3 regions of the Nonomuraea sp. H19 genome follow, and region 2 is predicted to be linked to each of the others. Evidence: riboswitches for the same ligand, from Rfam matches in the RefSeq annotation. Region 2 holds a riboswitch; each other region holds the start of a gene.
What was found. A riboswitch is a leader RNA that binds a small molecule or an ion and turns the genes downstream of it on or off. The one in region 2 is predicted to bind S-adenosylmethionine.
Positions count from the first base shown of each region.

Region 1: it holds a riboswitch for S-adenosylmethionine, as region 2 does, so the genes downstream of both, thrC (threonine synthase) here and ACTMTI_RS33190 (aminotransferase class V-fold PLP-dependent enzyme) in region 2, are expected to answer to the same signal.
Region 3: it holds a riboswitch for S-adenosylmethionine, as region 2 does, so the genes downstream of both, ACTMTI_RS40455 (GNAT family N-acetyltransferase) here and ACTMTI_RS33190 (aminotransferase class V-fold PLP-dependent enzyme) in region 2, are expected to answer to the same signal.

Region 1 covers NZ_JBQHCV010000019.1:60,517-64,400, reverse strand. Annotated here, with positions in the region: gene ACTMTI_RS35455 (cold-shock protein) at 1-71, opposite strand, end outside; gene ACTMTI_RS35450 (MoaD/ThiS family protein) at 315-590, opposite strand; gene thrC (threonine synthase) at 615-1,850, opposite strand; SAM riboswitch class I at 1,864-2,005, opposite strand; gene ACTMTI_RS35440 (RNA polymerase sigma factor) at 2,085-2,639, opposite strand; gene ACTMTI_RS35435 (alpha,alpha-trehalose-phosphate synthase (UDP-forming)) at 2,671-3,884, shown strand, end outside.
Region 2 covers NZ_JBQHCV010000017.1:77,291-81,174, reverse strand. Annotated here, with positions in the region: gene ACTMTI_RS33205 (SAM-dependent methyltransferase) at 1-303, shown strand, start outside; gene ACTMTI_RS33200 (cytochrome P450) at 287-1,480, opposite strand; gene ACTMTI_RS33195 (TerC family protein) at 1,490-2,227, opposite strand; SAM riboswitch class IV at 2,352-2,467, shown strand; gene ACTMTI_RS33190 (aminotransferase class V-fold PLP-dependent enzyme) at 2,513-3,820, shown strand; gene ACTMTI_RS33185 (DoxX family protein) at 3,824-3,884, opposite strand, start outside.
Region 3 covers NZ_JBQHCV010000023.1:178,961-182,844, reverse strand. Annotated here, with positions in the region: gene ACTMTI_RS40460 (DUF6055 domain-containing protein) at 1-1,243, opposite strand, end outside; SAM riboswitch class I at 1,475-1,586, shown strand; gene ACTMTI_RS40455 (GNAT family N-acetyltransferase) at 1,580-2,209, shown strand; gene ACTMTI_RS40450 (hypothetical protein) at 2,325-2,798, shown strand; gene ACTMTI_RS40445 (cold-shock protein) at 2,998-3,204, shown strand; gene ACTMTI_RS40440 (YbaB/EbfC family nucleoid-associated protein) at 3,276-3,719, opposite strand; gene ACTMTI_RS40435 (hypothetical protein) at 3,716-3,884, opposite strand, start outside.

The sequences.
Region 1 (3,884 bases), on a different contig from region 2:
TTACCACCGTCTACCGCGATGAAGCCGTAGCCCTTGTCCGCGTTGAACCACTTGACGGTGCCCTGCGCCACTTCCGACTCCTCTTACTGGGCTAACAGATCTCGCCCATTCCACCGCGAGACCTGTAATCGCCTGACTTAACGGAAAATCAGCCAGACGATCGCCCTCGACCATACCTGTGGCACAGCGTTTGGCAACAGAGTCAAACCACAAACAACGCATTTCCGCACAAGGGAGGTTGTTCAACGTTGAATTGGTGACGAAAAGGAGAAGGCGCCCACTAGGGGCGCCTTCAAGGATGTGATCTACTGCACTCAGCCGCCGGCGACCGCCGGGATGATGGAGATCTGCGTGCCCTCAGGGGCTGGAGTGTCGAGCCCTTGGGCGAAACGGACGTCCTCTTCCCCCACGTAAACATTGACAAAACGCCGAATCTTGCCCGATTCATCCAGAATTCTCGCGCCGATCCCCGGGTAGTCGGAGTCGAGCTTGGCGAGGACGTCACGAAGAGTCGCGCCTTCGCCACTCACTTCGGCGTTGCCCCCGGTGTAGGTGCGTAGAATCGTTGGGATCCGCACAGAGACGCTCATGGTTATAACTCGCTTTCCTGGTAGTCAGACAGCCGCACGAAACGCGTCGAGAGAGGGCCGGATCACGGCGGTGGGCTTGGCGGCGTCGCCGCTGATCGCGTCGAGCGTCTTGAGCCCGTCTCCGGTGTTCAGCACCACGGTCTCGGCCTCGGGATCGAGCTGCCCCGTCTCGACGAGCTTCTTGAGCACGCCCACGGTCACCCCGCCCGCGGTCTCGGCGAAGATGCCCTCCGTCGAGGCCAGCAGCTTGATCGCGGCCACGATCTCGGCATCCGTGACGTCCTCGACGGCCCCTCCGGTGCGCCGGGCGATGTCCAGCACGTACGGCCCGTCCGCCGGGTTTCCGATGGCCAGCGACTTGGCGATGGTGTCCGGCTTGACCGGCTGGACGACGTCGTGCCCGGCCTTGTAGGCCGCCGACACCGGCGAGCACCCGGCCGCCTGCGCCCCGAAGATCTTGTAAGGCGTGTCCTCGACCAGCCCCAGCGCGACCAGCTCCTTGAAGCCCTTGTCGATCTTCGTGAGCTGCGAGCCCGAGGCGATGGGAATGACGATCTGCTCGGGCAGCCGCCAGCCGAGCTGCTCGGCGATCTCGTACGCGAGCGTCTTGGAGCCCTCGGCGTAGTAAGGCCGCAGGTTGACGTTGACGAACCCCCACTTGTCACCCAGAGGGTCGCCGATCAGCTCGGAGCAGAACCTGTTGACCTCGTCGTACGTCCCGTCGATCCCGATCAGCTTGCCGCCGAACACCCGCGCCATGGTGATCTTGGCTTCTTCGAGGTTCGCCGGGATGAACACGCAGGCGTCGAGCCCGGCCCGCGCCGCCGCGGCGGTGACCGCGCCCGCGAGGTTGCCGGTGGAGGAGCAGGAAAGCGTGTGGAAACCGAAGTTGCGCGCCGCCTCGACGGCGATGGCGACCACTCGGTCCTTGAAGGAGTGGGTGGGGTTGCCCGAGTCGTCCTTCACGTAGAGGGACTCGATGCCGAGCGCCCGCCCGAGGTTGCCCGCCTTGACCAGCTTGGTCCAGCCCGGGTTCATGTTGGGCTTGCTGATCACGTCGGCCGGCACGGGCAGCAGCGAACGGTAGCGCCAGATGTTCGCGGGACCCGACTCGATGTCCGCGCGGCTCACGCCGCCGAAATCGTAGGCCGCCTCGAGCGGCCCGAAACACTCCAGACAGGCGAAGCTGGGACCCAGCGGGTAGCGCGTGCCGCACTCGCGGCAGGACAGAGCGACAGCAGGACCAAAGTCGAGCGACATGAAGCGAGGCCTTCCCTCATCTTCGCCCACGGCCACCTTGACCGCGAACCGGAATTGGCACCTTGTCCCGGTCGGCCTCGCCAGGTCGCGAGTCACAAGCCGGGAGGGTTGCCGGGGCTTCGCAGGGCCGGTCCCTCCACCCCTCTGGATGAGCAATATTCAGTTGTTGACAGAGACTGTACCTGCCGGAGTAGCCGGAACGGCCATCTGTCTCAGCAAATGAGACGCCAAGTCTCAGCGATAGTCCTCCCCCAGGGCGGCCTGCACGTATTTGCGTGCCTGGTGAATGCGTGACTTCGCGGTGCCGAGCGGGATGCCTAGCTGCTCGGCCACTTCGTTGTAGTCGAGCTGGACGATGTCGCGCAGCACCAGCGCCTGCGCCAGGTCGGGCTTGTCGGCCTCCAGCGCCTCCATCGCGTCGAGCAGGTCGAGCCGCGAGCCCGCGATCACGCTGACCCGCCGCACGTCGGGCTTCTGCATCGGCAGTTCGTCCGAGGTCTGCTCGGCCGCCCGGCGTTTGAGAGAGCGGTAGGTGGTGCGCGCGCAGTTGGCGGTCACGATGTGCAGCCAGGTGCTGAACCTGGCCCGGCCCTCGAACCGCCCGATGTTGCGGGCCACAGCCAGCAAGGTGTCCTGGGATGCCTCCTCCGCGTCCTGGTGATAAGGCAGGATCCGGGCACAGTGCCGCATCACATCGGGTTCGATCCTGGCCAAAAGCTCGCCAAGCGCGCGATGATCTCCGGCTGCGGCGGATCGGGCGAGTTCCTCGGTTAGCTCATCAAGCGCCATAGCTGGGATCCTATGATCGAAGGGAGCCTGTATGAACAGCGTTCTGGTGGCCTCCAACAGAGGGCCCGTCTCCTTCACCGTCTCCGACGACGGCGAGCTGACCATGAAGCGCGGCGGCGGCGGTCTCGTGTCCGGGCTGTCCGGTGTGGCGAAAGACGACGGCGTGCTGTGGGTTTGCGCGGCGTTGTCCGACGACGACCGCAGCGCCGTACGCCTGGCTCCCGGCGGCCGGATCGACCAGGCCGGCTACGACACGGGCCCGCTGCGGATGCTCGACATCCCGTCGGCCACCTTCCACCGGGCCTACAACGCCGTGGCCAACTCCACGCTGTGGTTCGTCAACCACCTGCTCTACGACATCCCCAACGCGCCCAACTTCGGCACGAGGTTCGCGCGCGAGTGGGAGTCCTACCGTGACTACAACGGCGCGTTCGCGCTGGCGCTGGCCGAGGAGGCCGGGCACGGCGCCCGCGTGATGGTGCAGGACTACCACCTCACGCTGACTCCGGCGATGCTCCGCGCCGAGCGGCCGGACCTGCGCATCGCCCACTTCAGCCACACCCCGTGGGCGCCGCCGGAATACTTCTCCCTGCTGCCCGACGAGGTGGCCGGAGAAGTGCTCGAAGGCATCCTGGGCGCCGATCACGCCGGGTTCCTGACCGGGCGCTGGGCGGGGGCGTTCATGGATTGCTGCGAGGCGCTGCTGGGCGCCGAGGTCGACCGGGTCGGCCGCAGCGTCACCTACGAGGGCAGGACGACCCGCGTCGGCGTGCACAGCCTCGGCGTGGACGGCGCGGCGCTGTGGGAGCGGGCCTGCGAGCCCGACGTCGAGTCGCACATGGCCGCGATCAGGGAGCAGGTCGGCGACCGCAAGCTGATCGTCCGCATCGACCGCACCGAGCTGTCGAAGAACATCGTGCGCGGCCTGGTGGCCTACCGCGAGTTCCTCGACGCGCACCCGGAGTGGCACGGGCGGGTGGTCCATCTGGCCTTCGCCTACCCGAGCCGGCACGACCTGCCCGAATATCGCGAATACACCGCGTCGGTGCAGCGCTGCGCCCAGCAGATCGAGGACGACTACGCCACCGAGGACTGGGACCCGCTCATTCTCAACGTCAACGACGACTACCCGCGCTCCCTGGCGGCGTACCGGATGGCGGACGTGCTGCTGGTCAACCCCATCCGCGACGGGATGAACCTGGTCGCCAAGGAGGGCCCGGTGCTGTCGCCGCGCTGCGCGCTGGT
Region 2 (3,884 bases):
ACCGGTTACCGCGACGGCGCGGTGGTAGCCCCTATCCCCGACGCGACCTGCGATATCACGGCCCATGTCGCGCTCGACGCGTGCGCGGAGGCCGGTCGGCGAGCCGGTGCGATATCCACAGCCTTGTCCACACAGCGTGCCGCGTTGCGGGCATTGGGGATAACCGGCGCACGGCCCCCCATCGACCTGGCCCGCACCGATCCGCGGGCCTACCTCCGCGCCCTGGCGAGGGCCTCGGAGGAGGCGGAGCTGATCGACCCGTCGGGGCTCGGCGGCTTCGGCTGGCTCATCCAGCGACGCTGAGTTCCAGGGCGTGCAGGCCGCGGATGATGTAGCCGGGCTTCCAGACAGGCTCCTGCCGCAGCTCCAGCTTGGCCGCCCGGTCCAGCAGCGCGCCGAACGACTCCATGAGCTCGATGCGGGCCAGCGGCGCCCCGAGGCAGAAGTGGATCCCGGCCCCGAAGGAGATGTGCGGGTTGTCGGCCCGGCCCACGTCGAGCCGGTCCGCGTCCTCGAACACGGCCGGATCGCGGTTGGCCGCGCCGAACAGCAGCGCCACCTCCGAGCCGCGCGGGATCGTCACGCCGTGGACCTCGATGTCCTCCAGCACCCACCGCTCGAACATCTGCAGCGGCGTGTCCCAGCGCATCAGCTCCTCGACGGCCGTGGGCAGCAGCGAGCGGTCCGCGCGCAGCCGTACCAGCTCGTCCGGGTTTCTGAACAGGGACCACCAGCCGTTGCCGGTCACGTTCACGGTGGCCTCGTGACCGGCGTTGAGCAGCAGGACGCAGGTGCCGACCAGCTCGTCCTCGGTCAGCTCGGGAATCTGGGTGAGCGCGCTGATCAGGTCGTCGCCGGGCTTCTCGCGGCGCTCGCCGGCCAGAGACTTGAGGTAGCCGGCGAACTCCGCCGCCGCGCGTACCGCGGTGTGCTGAGCCTCGATGCCGGGGTTGAGCTCGTACATGCCGCAGATGCCGGCCGACCAGGGGCGCAGCAGCTCGCGGTCGCTCTCGGGGATGCCGAGCATCTCCGCGATCACCGTCACCGGCAACGGCTCGGCGACCTCGGCGATCACATCCCCGCCGCCCTTTTCCACGTACGCGTCCACCAGGTCCTCGGCCATGGCCCGCACGCGGGGCCGCAGGGACTCGACCATGCGCGGCGTGAACGCCTTGGAGACCAGCCGGCGCAGCCTGGTGTGCACCGGCGGCTCCACGTCGAGCATGCCTGCCCTGATCACCCGCCAGAACGGCTCCTGGAACTCCGGCTCGGGCTGCTTGCCGAACTCTTCGTGGGAGGCGACGTGAAGGTAGGACCGGCCCAGGCGGCGGTCCCTGAGCAGGGTGTTCACGTCGGCGTGGCGCGAGATCAGCCACTGGTTCGTCGGCTCGAAGTAGCAGACGGGCGCCTCGCGCCTCAGCTCGTCATAGACCCGGTACGGGTAGGCCACGAAATCCGGATTCCAGGGGTCAAAGCGCACTACTTCATCTTAGGCTTGATCACGAGTCTCCTCCGGCTCCAGCTCCTTGGCGTGCCTGCTGCGCATCCGGATGTTCAGCAGCTCCACGATGACCGAGAAGGCCATCGCGAAGTAGATGTAGCCCTTGGGAATGTGCTGGCCCATGCCCTCGGCGACGAGCACCACGCCGATCAGCACCAGGAACGCCAGCGCCAGCATCTTGATGCTCGGGTGCTTGTCCACGAAGCGGCTGATCGGCCCGGAGGCGAACAGCATCACCAGCACCGCGACCACGACCGCCGCGATCATCACGCCGAGCTCGTCCACCATGCCGACCGCGGTGATGACCGAGTCGAGCGAGAACACGATGTCGAGGACCATGATCTGCATGATCACCGAGGCGAAGGACGCGGCGGCGGCCTTCTTGCCGTCCTTGTCGCCGGGGGCGTCCATGCTGTGGCTGATCTCCGTGACGCTCTTGGCCAGCAAGAACAGGCCGCCGAGCAGCAGGATCAGATCGCGCCCCGAGATGTCATGGCCGAAGACGGCGAACAACGGCTCGGTGAGCTGCACGACCCACGACAGCCCGAGCAGCAGGAGCAGGCGGCTGATCAGGGCCGCGGCCAGACCCAGCACACGGGCTCTGTCCCGCTGCTCCGGCGGTAGCTTCCCGGCCAGGATGGAGATGAAGATGATGTTGTCGATCCCTAGCACGATCTCCAGGGCCACCAGAGTGAAGAAGCCGATCCATATCTGTGGGTCCGTCACCCAGGCCAACATCTGTGCACCTCCATGCCACGCGATTGACGACTTCCGGTACCAACGAGTCAGGACCCGCAGAAGTTCGCGGCTTGCAAAACAAGGCGGTGGTTGGGTTATAGTGCGGCACATAGGTCATGAGTGCCAGCGACAAGCCCCGGCTAGCTGGCCGGCAACCCTCGCGTCCGCGGCGGGGTGCCCCGGGTGAAGACCTGGTCCGCCACGAGGGGTGGCGGGCAAGCGCGGGCTCCGTGGCTGCTTCCAGGGGTCCGATGACCCTTGAGGAGATGTGCCGTGTCCACGCTGACGATCTTCAACTCCGTCCCCGCCCAGGCTCCCACGGGCGTTGCCGGCACCGGCCACCGGCCGATTCCGGCGGTGCTGGGGGCCGACCTCGAGGTGCCGGTCAAGGGCGGCAGGCTGGTCGGGTACGCCAATCTCGACTACGCGGCCAGCGCCCCCTGTCTGGAGCCCGTCAGCGCCGCCGTCACTGCCGCGCTCCCGGCCTACTCCAGCGTCCACCGCGGCGCCGGCTACGCCTCCCAGCTCACCACCGCCAGGTACGAGCAGGCCCGCCAGACGGTCAGGGCGTTCGTCGGCGCCCGCCCCGACGACGCCGTGATCTTCACCCGCAACACCACCGACGCCACGAATCTCCTGGCCGGTTGCCTGCCCGCCGGGACCACCACCGTGGTCTTCGACACCGAGCACCACGCCTCACTCCTGCCGTGGAAGCAGTCCGTACGGCTGGCGCCGCCCGCCTTCCCCGGCGATGCCGTACGCGCCGCCGACGAGGCTCTGGCCGCGATCGACGGGCCGAAGCTGCTCGTCGTCACCGCCGCGTCCAACGTCACCGGCGAACTGTGGCCCGTCGCCGCCCTGGCCCACATCGCGCATCGGCACGGCGCCCGCATCCTGGTGGACGCGGCGCAGCTCGTACCGCACCGGCAGGTCAACCTGACCGCGCTCGACCTGGACTACGTGGCGTTCTCGGGCCACAAGCTGTACGCGCCGTTCGGCACCGGAGTGCTGGTCGGGCGGCGGGACTGGCTGGCCGAGGGGGAGCCGTACCTCAAGGGCGGGGGCGCGGTGCGCTCGGTGGGAGAGACCGTCGAGTGGCACGACGACCCCGAGGCGCGCCACGAGGCGGGCACCCCGAACGTGCTGGGCGCCATCGCGCTGGCCGCCGCGTGCGACGCGCTCAGCGCCACCGGCTGGACGGCGCTGGTACGGGAGGAGGAGCGGCTGATCGCGCGGCTGCGGTCCGGGCTGGCCTCGATCGAGGGCGTACGAGAGCTGTCGCTGTGGGGGAACGACCACCCGCGGGTGGGCATCGTGTCGTTCACCGTCGACGGCTACTCGGCTCGTGAGGTGGCCGAGGTGCTGTCCAGCGAGTACGGCATCGGCGTGCGCGACGGCAAGTTCTGCGCGCACCCGTTCCTGCAGCACCTGCTCGGTACGCCCGAGCGCGACGACCAGGAGCGCGTCGAAGGCTGCGAGGACGGAACGGTCGCCGCGGTACGGGCCTCGATCGGCATCGGCTCCACACAGGAGCACGTGGACCGGCTGATCGCGGCGCTGAGGGACCTCGTCGCCCGCTGACGCTCAGCGGTTCGGCGGCTTCGGCGGCTTCGGGTGCTGCTGCTGGTCGTCGGTGACCAGGGAG
Region 3 (3,884 bases), on a different contig from region 2:
CGTACTTGTGCACGGCTCCCGGCGCGCCGGTGACCACGAGATAGACGTCCTTCTCGCCGGGCTGGGTCTGGAAGGTCACCTCGCCGTTCGAGGAGTTGTGGACGGGGCCGTAGCGGGGCGTGCCGTTCTTCACCGCGACGAACCCGTACGACCAGCCCGACTGCGCCGCGGAGTTGACGTGGCCCCTGAACCGCATCCGGATCAGGGCGCCGTCGCTGCTCGGAACGAGGCGGATCTTGTTGTAGCCGTAGTCGGACGGCGCGAGGGCGTCGGAGATGCGGAAGTGCCCGGCCGCGGCGTTGACCGCCTCCACCGCCACCCCGTTGTAGGCGGTGATGAACGGATAGAGGCTGTTGATGAACGGCATGAAGTCGGCCCGGTTGGAGTAGTCCCAGGTGACGTTGCGCTGGGCGTACTCCCCCATCCGCCGGTTGAGCTCCGCCTGGTCGATGCCCGCGATGCGGCGGTAGGTCTCCAGCGGGTGCTCGGTGTTCCTGGCCTCGTTCCAGAGGCGGTTGAACATCGCCAGGCCGTCGCGGTCCTTGATGTACTGCAGGAGCATCCAGGCGCCGTAGTGGTGCCGGCTGCTGCTGTAGGCGAGGTTCTCGGTGCGGATGAACCTCGTGAGGTCGCCGGCGGCCGTCTTCGGGTAGACCTGCATCGCCATGAACTCGGCGCTGGCCTCCCAGAACGTGCCGGCGCTCGGGTGCGTGAACCCGTACCCGGACCGGCCGAGGAAGGTGTAGTTCTGGAACACGTGCGCCAGCTCGTGCGCCAGCCCCCAGGATCCGGGCAGAGCGGCCCCGGGGGCGATGTTGATGACGCCGACCCGGCCGTCGGTCGAGCCGCCCGTCGCCCACGCGTCGAGCGGCGCGTTCGACCAGGTCCTGGTGACGATCACGATGATCTTGTGCTGAGCCAGCAGGCCGGTCTCCGGCGTGAACTTCATGGTGTTCACGTAGAAGGAGTAGAGGTTCTCCAGCTGGCTGAGCATGTTGTCGGGATCGAAGTTGTACGGCGAGGGCGCGGTCTTCGGATTCGTGCCCGACCGGTCGCCCCACAGGAGGATGAAGTTGGCCGACTCCTTCGTACGCTCCTGGACCCACGGGACTTCGCCGGTGCTGGCCCAGCGCGACGGGATGTAAACCGTCTTGGCCGCCGCCTGCGCCGCCGGTGCGGCGGGAAGCAGGAAGGTGCCTAAGAGCACCAGAAGGGCGGCTGTGGCCACCCGCAATCGTCTCATTCAACGACCTCCGGATAACGGTCAGTGTTAGCGTTAACACGCTGCGATATGTCACATACTTTTCGGGCGGCTCCGAGTGTTGGGCCGGCAACAAGAACTGTCAAGATCCGAAGCGCAATCCGTGAAGAATCCGCGTGTCGAGCTGTGCCAGGCCACCGACGCGGCATGAAAGTTACACACGTTCGTGGGCATTTGACGCCTTTCGCGCAGTCCGGCATGATCTCGTATCAAGATTCATCCAGAGGATCCGAGGGACCTGGCCCAGTGACGGTCCGGCAACCTGCCTGCGGGGACGCGGGAAAGGTGCCAACGCCAGGAACGATGAGGAGGACTCCGATGAGCCTGCGGCTCGATGTTCCCGTGCTCCATGGATCACTCGTCCGGCTGGAGCCGCTCACGATGAGCCACGCGCCCGACCTGGCGCGGGCCGCCGAGGAGGACCGGTCCGCGTACGGCTTTACGCTGGTGCCGCGAGCCGACGAGATGAAGGCGTACCTTGCGGCGCAGTTCGAGAGGGAAAGCGAGGGTCTGACTCCCTTTGCGCAGGTACGGGTGCGGGACGGCCTGGCCGTGGGGTGCACCGCGTTCTGGGATCCCAGGACGTGGCCCGGCCGGCAGGACCTGCGGGCCATCGAGATCGGCTGGACGTGGCTCGCCGCATCGGCGCAGGGCACCGGGATCAACGCCGAGGCGAAGTTCCTCCTCTTCACCCACGCGTTCGAGACCCTCGGCGTGACCCGGGTCGATCTCAAGACGGATGCCCGCAACGAACGGTCGCGCCGCGCGATCGAGCGCCTGGGGGCGCGTTTCGAAGGCGTGTTGCGGAGCTGGTCACCTTCGTGGGCGCCGGGCGAGGAGGGACTGTTGCGGGACTCGGCCATGTTCTCGGTGGTCGCCGGCGAATGGCCGGCTGTCAGGGCGGCACTGCGTACCCGCCTCGCCAGCGCCAACGTGAACGCCGGATAGCACCGCATGGGCGGACCGGCCGGGCGCGGCAGCGGAGGCGGGCCGAGATCGGCAGGCGCGCGTCGGCGGGGGCCCATGTGCGGAACCGTCATCGGGGACTAAGGTCGATATCGGAATGTGGGAGCGAAGGGATCCGATCATCACCAGCAACTTCTCCCGCCCGTCCGAGGATCAACGACCAGCACGCCGCCGCGTGACCGAGGCGGCGATACTGAGCAACCACGACCAGAGCCGGGCCGACATCGCCCAATGGACCTGCCCGCACGGGCAGCATGCCGGGCACGGCTGCGTCACCTGTTACCACGCCACGGCCGAAGCCGAAGCCGATCCCGCGCTGCCGTTGTGGGAGGTCGCCGTGTGGTTCACCTCGGCGCGGCCGGTACCGATCAGGGCCCTGCACGACGTGCATCGCCACGGCCGCCAGTTCGCGATCGACCAGCCGTCGACTCCCCTGGTGTACCTCCTGAGCGGCCAGGTGCGCGCCGCTCTGGGTGTGGAGGCGGTGGCGGGCGTGGTCGGATATCTGGTGCAGAACCAGCACATCGTGGACGAGTTCGTCGTGACGGAGATCCGAGCGGTCCACTCCTGACGGCAGGTGTTTGCACCACAGCTAGGGCTCGGGTAGACTGAAGGAGTTGCAGTTGTGGTACCCATAAAGACTTGTGCGCACCTGACGAACATCTTCAGGTGCGTTTTTGTTTCCGGTCATCTCCGGATGGGACTCATCCCAGCGACACGGATCCACACGGTGTGGATTCCGTCCCTGCGCCTATCCAAAGGAGCTAATTATGGCAACCGGAACCGTGAAGTGGTTCAACTCTGAAAAGGGCTTCGGCTTCATCGCGCAGGACGGCGGCGGCGCCGACGTCTTCGCGCACTACTCCAACATCGTCTCCAACGGTGGCTACCGTGAGCTCGTCGAGGGCCAGAAGGTAGCCTTCGACGTCGTCCAGGGCCAGAAGGGCCCGCAGGCGGAGAACATCGTTCCCGCCTGACACGGCACAGCCCAACGGTCGGGGCCCGCACCTGCAAGGGTGCGGGCCCCGACCCGTTTGCGCGCCGGCTCCTAGCGGCCGTCCATCTCGCGGAAGATCGCGTCGAGACGGGACTCTTGTTCGTCCATGGCCCGGCTGAAGGTCTGCATGGTCCTGTCGAACTGCTCCAGCGCCTGCTCCGGGGTGGCCGGCAGGCCGCCCATGGCGTCGCGGAGCACGCGTTCGCGTCGCAGGGCGCTGTCATCCTGCGCGCGCTGGACCGCGAGCGTGACCTCCTCAGCCAGATCCCGGCTGCTCATCTTCATGACGCGCGGGTCGAACGTGATCTGAGTGATCCGTCCGTCGGCATCGGCGCGGGCCTGGACCTTGCCGGCCGCACTGTCCCCCACACCGTTGATCGTCTCGATCTCCCTCTGCGCGGCCTGGAAGCGGCGGTGGTCCTGCTCCGCCTCTTCAGTGATCCGCGCCAGGTCGTCCAGAGGGTTGAACTCGGGCCCGGTGGGATACGCCATCATCGGCCTGGCCGGTCCGCGGCGTCGTAGTTGATCCTGACCTGGCCCAGCTTCAGACCCGCGTTCGCCACGTTGCCCCCATATATTCCGACCCACTCGACGGCGCTTTCGTAGAACGCCCGGTAATTTCTGGCCAGTTCCTCCGAACCCTTGGGCACCAGGCCGAAG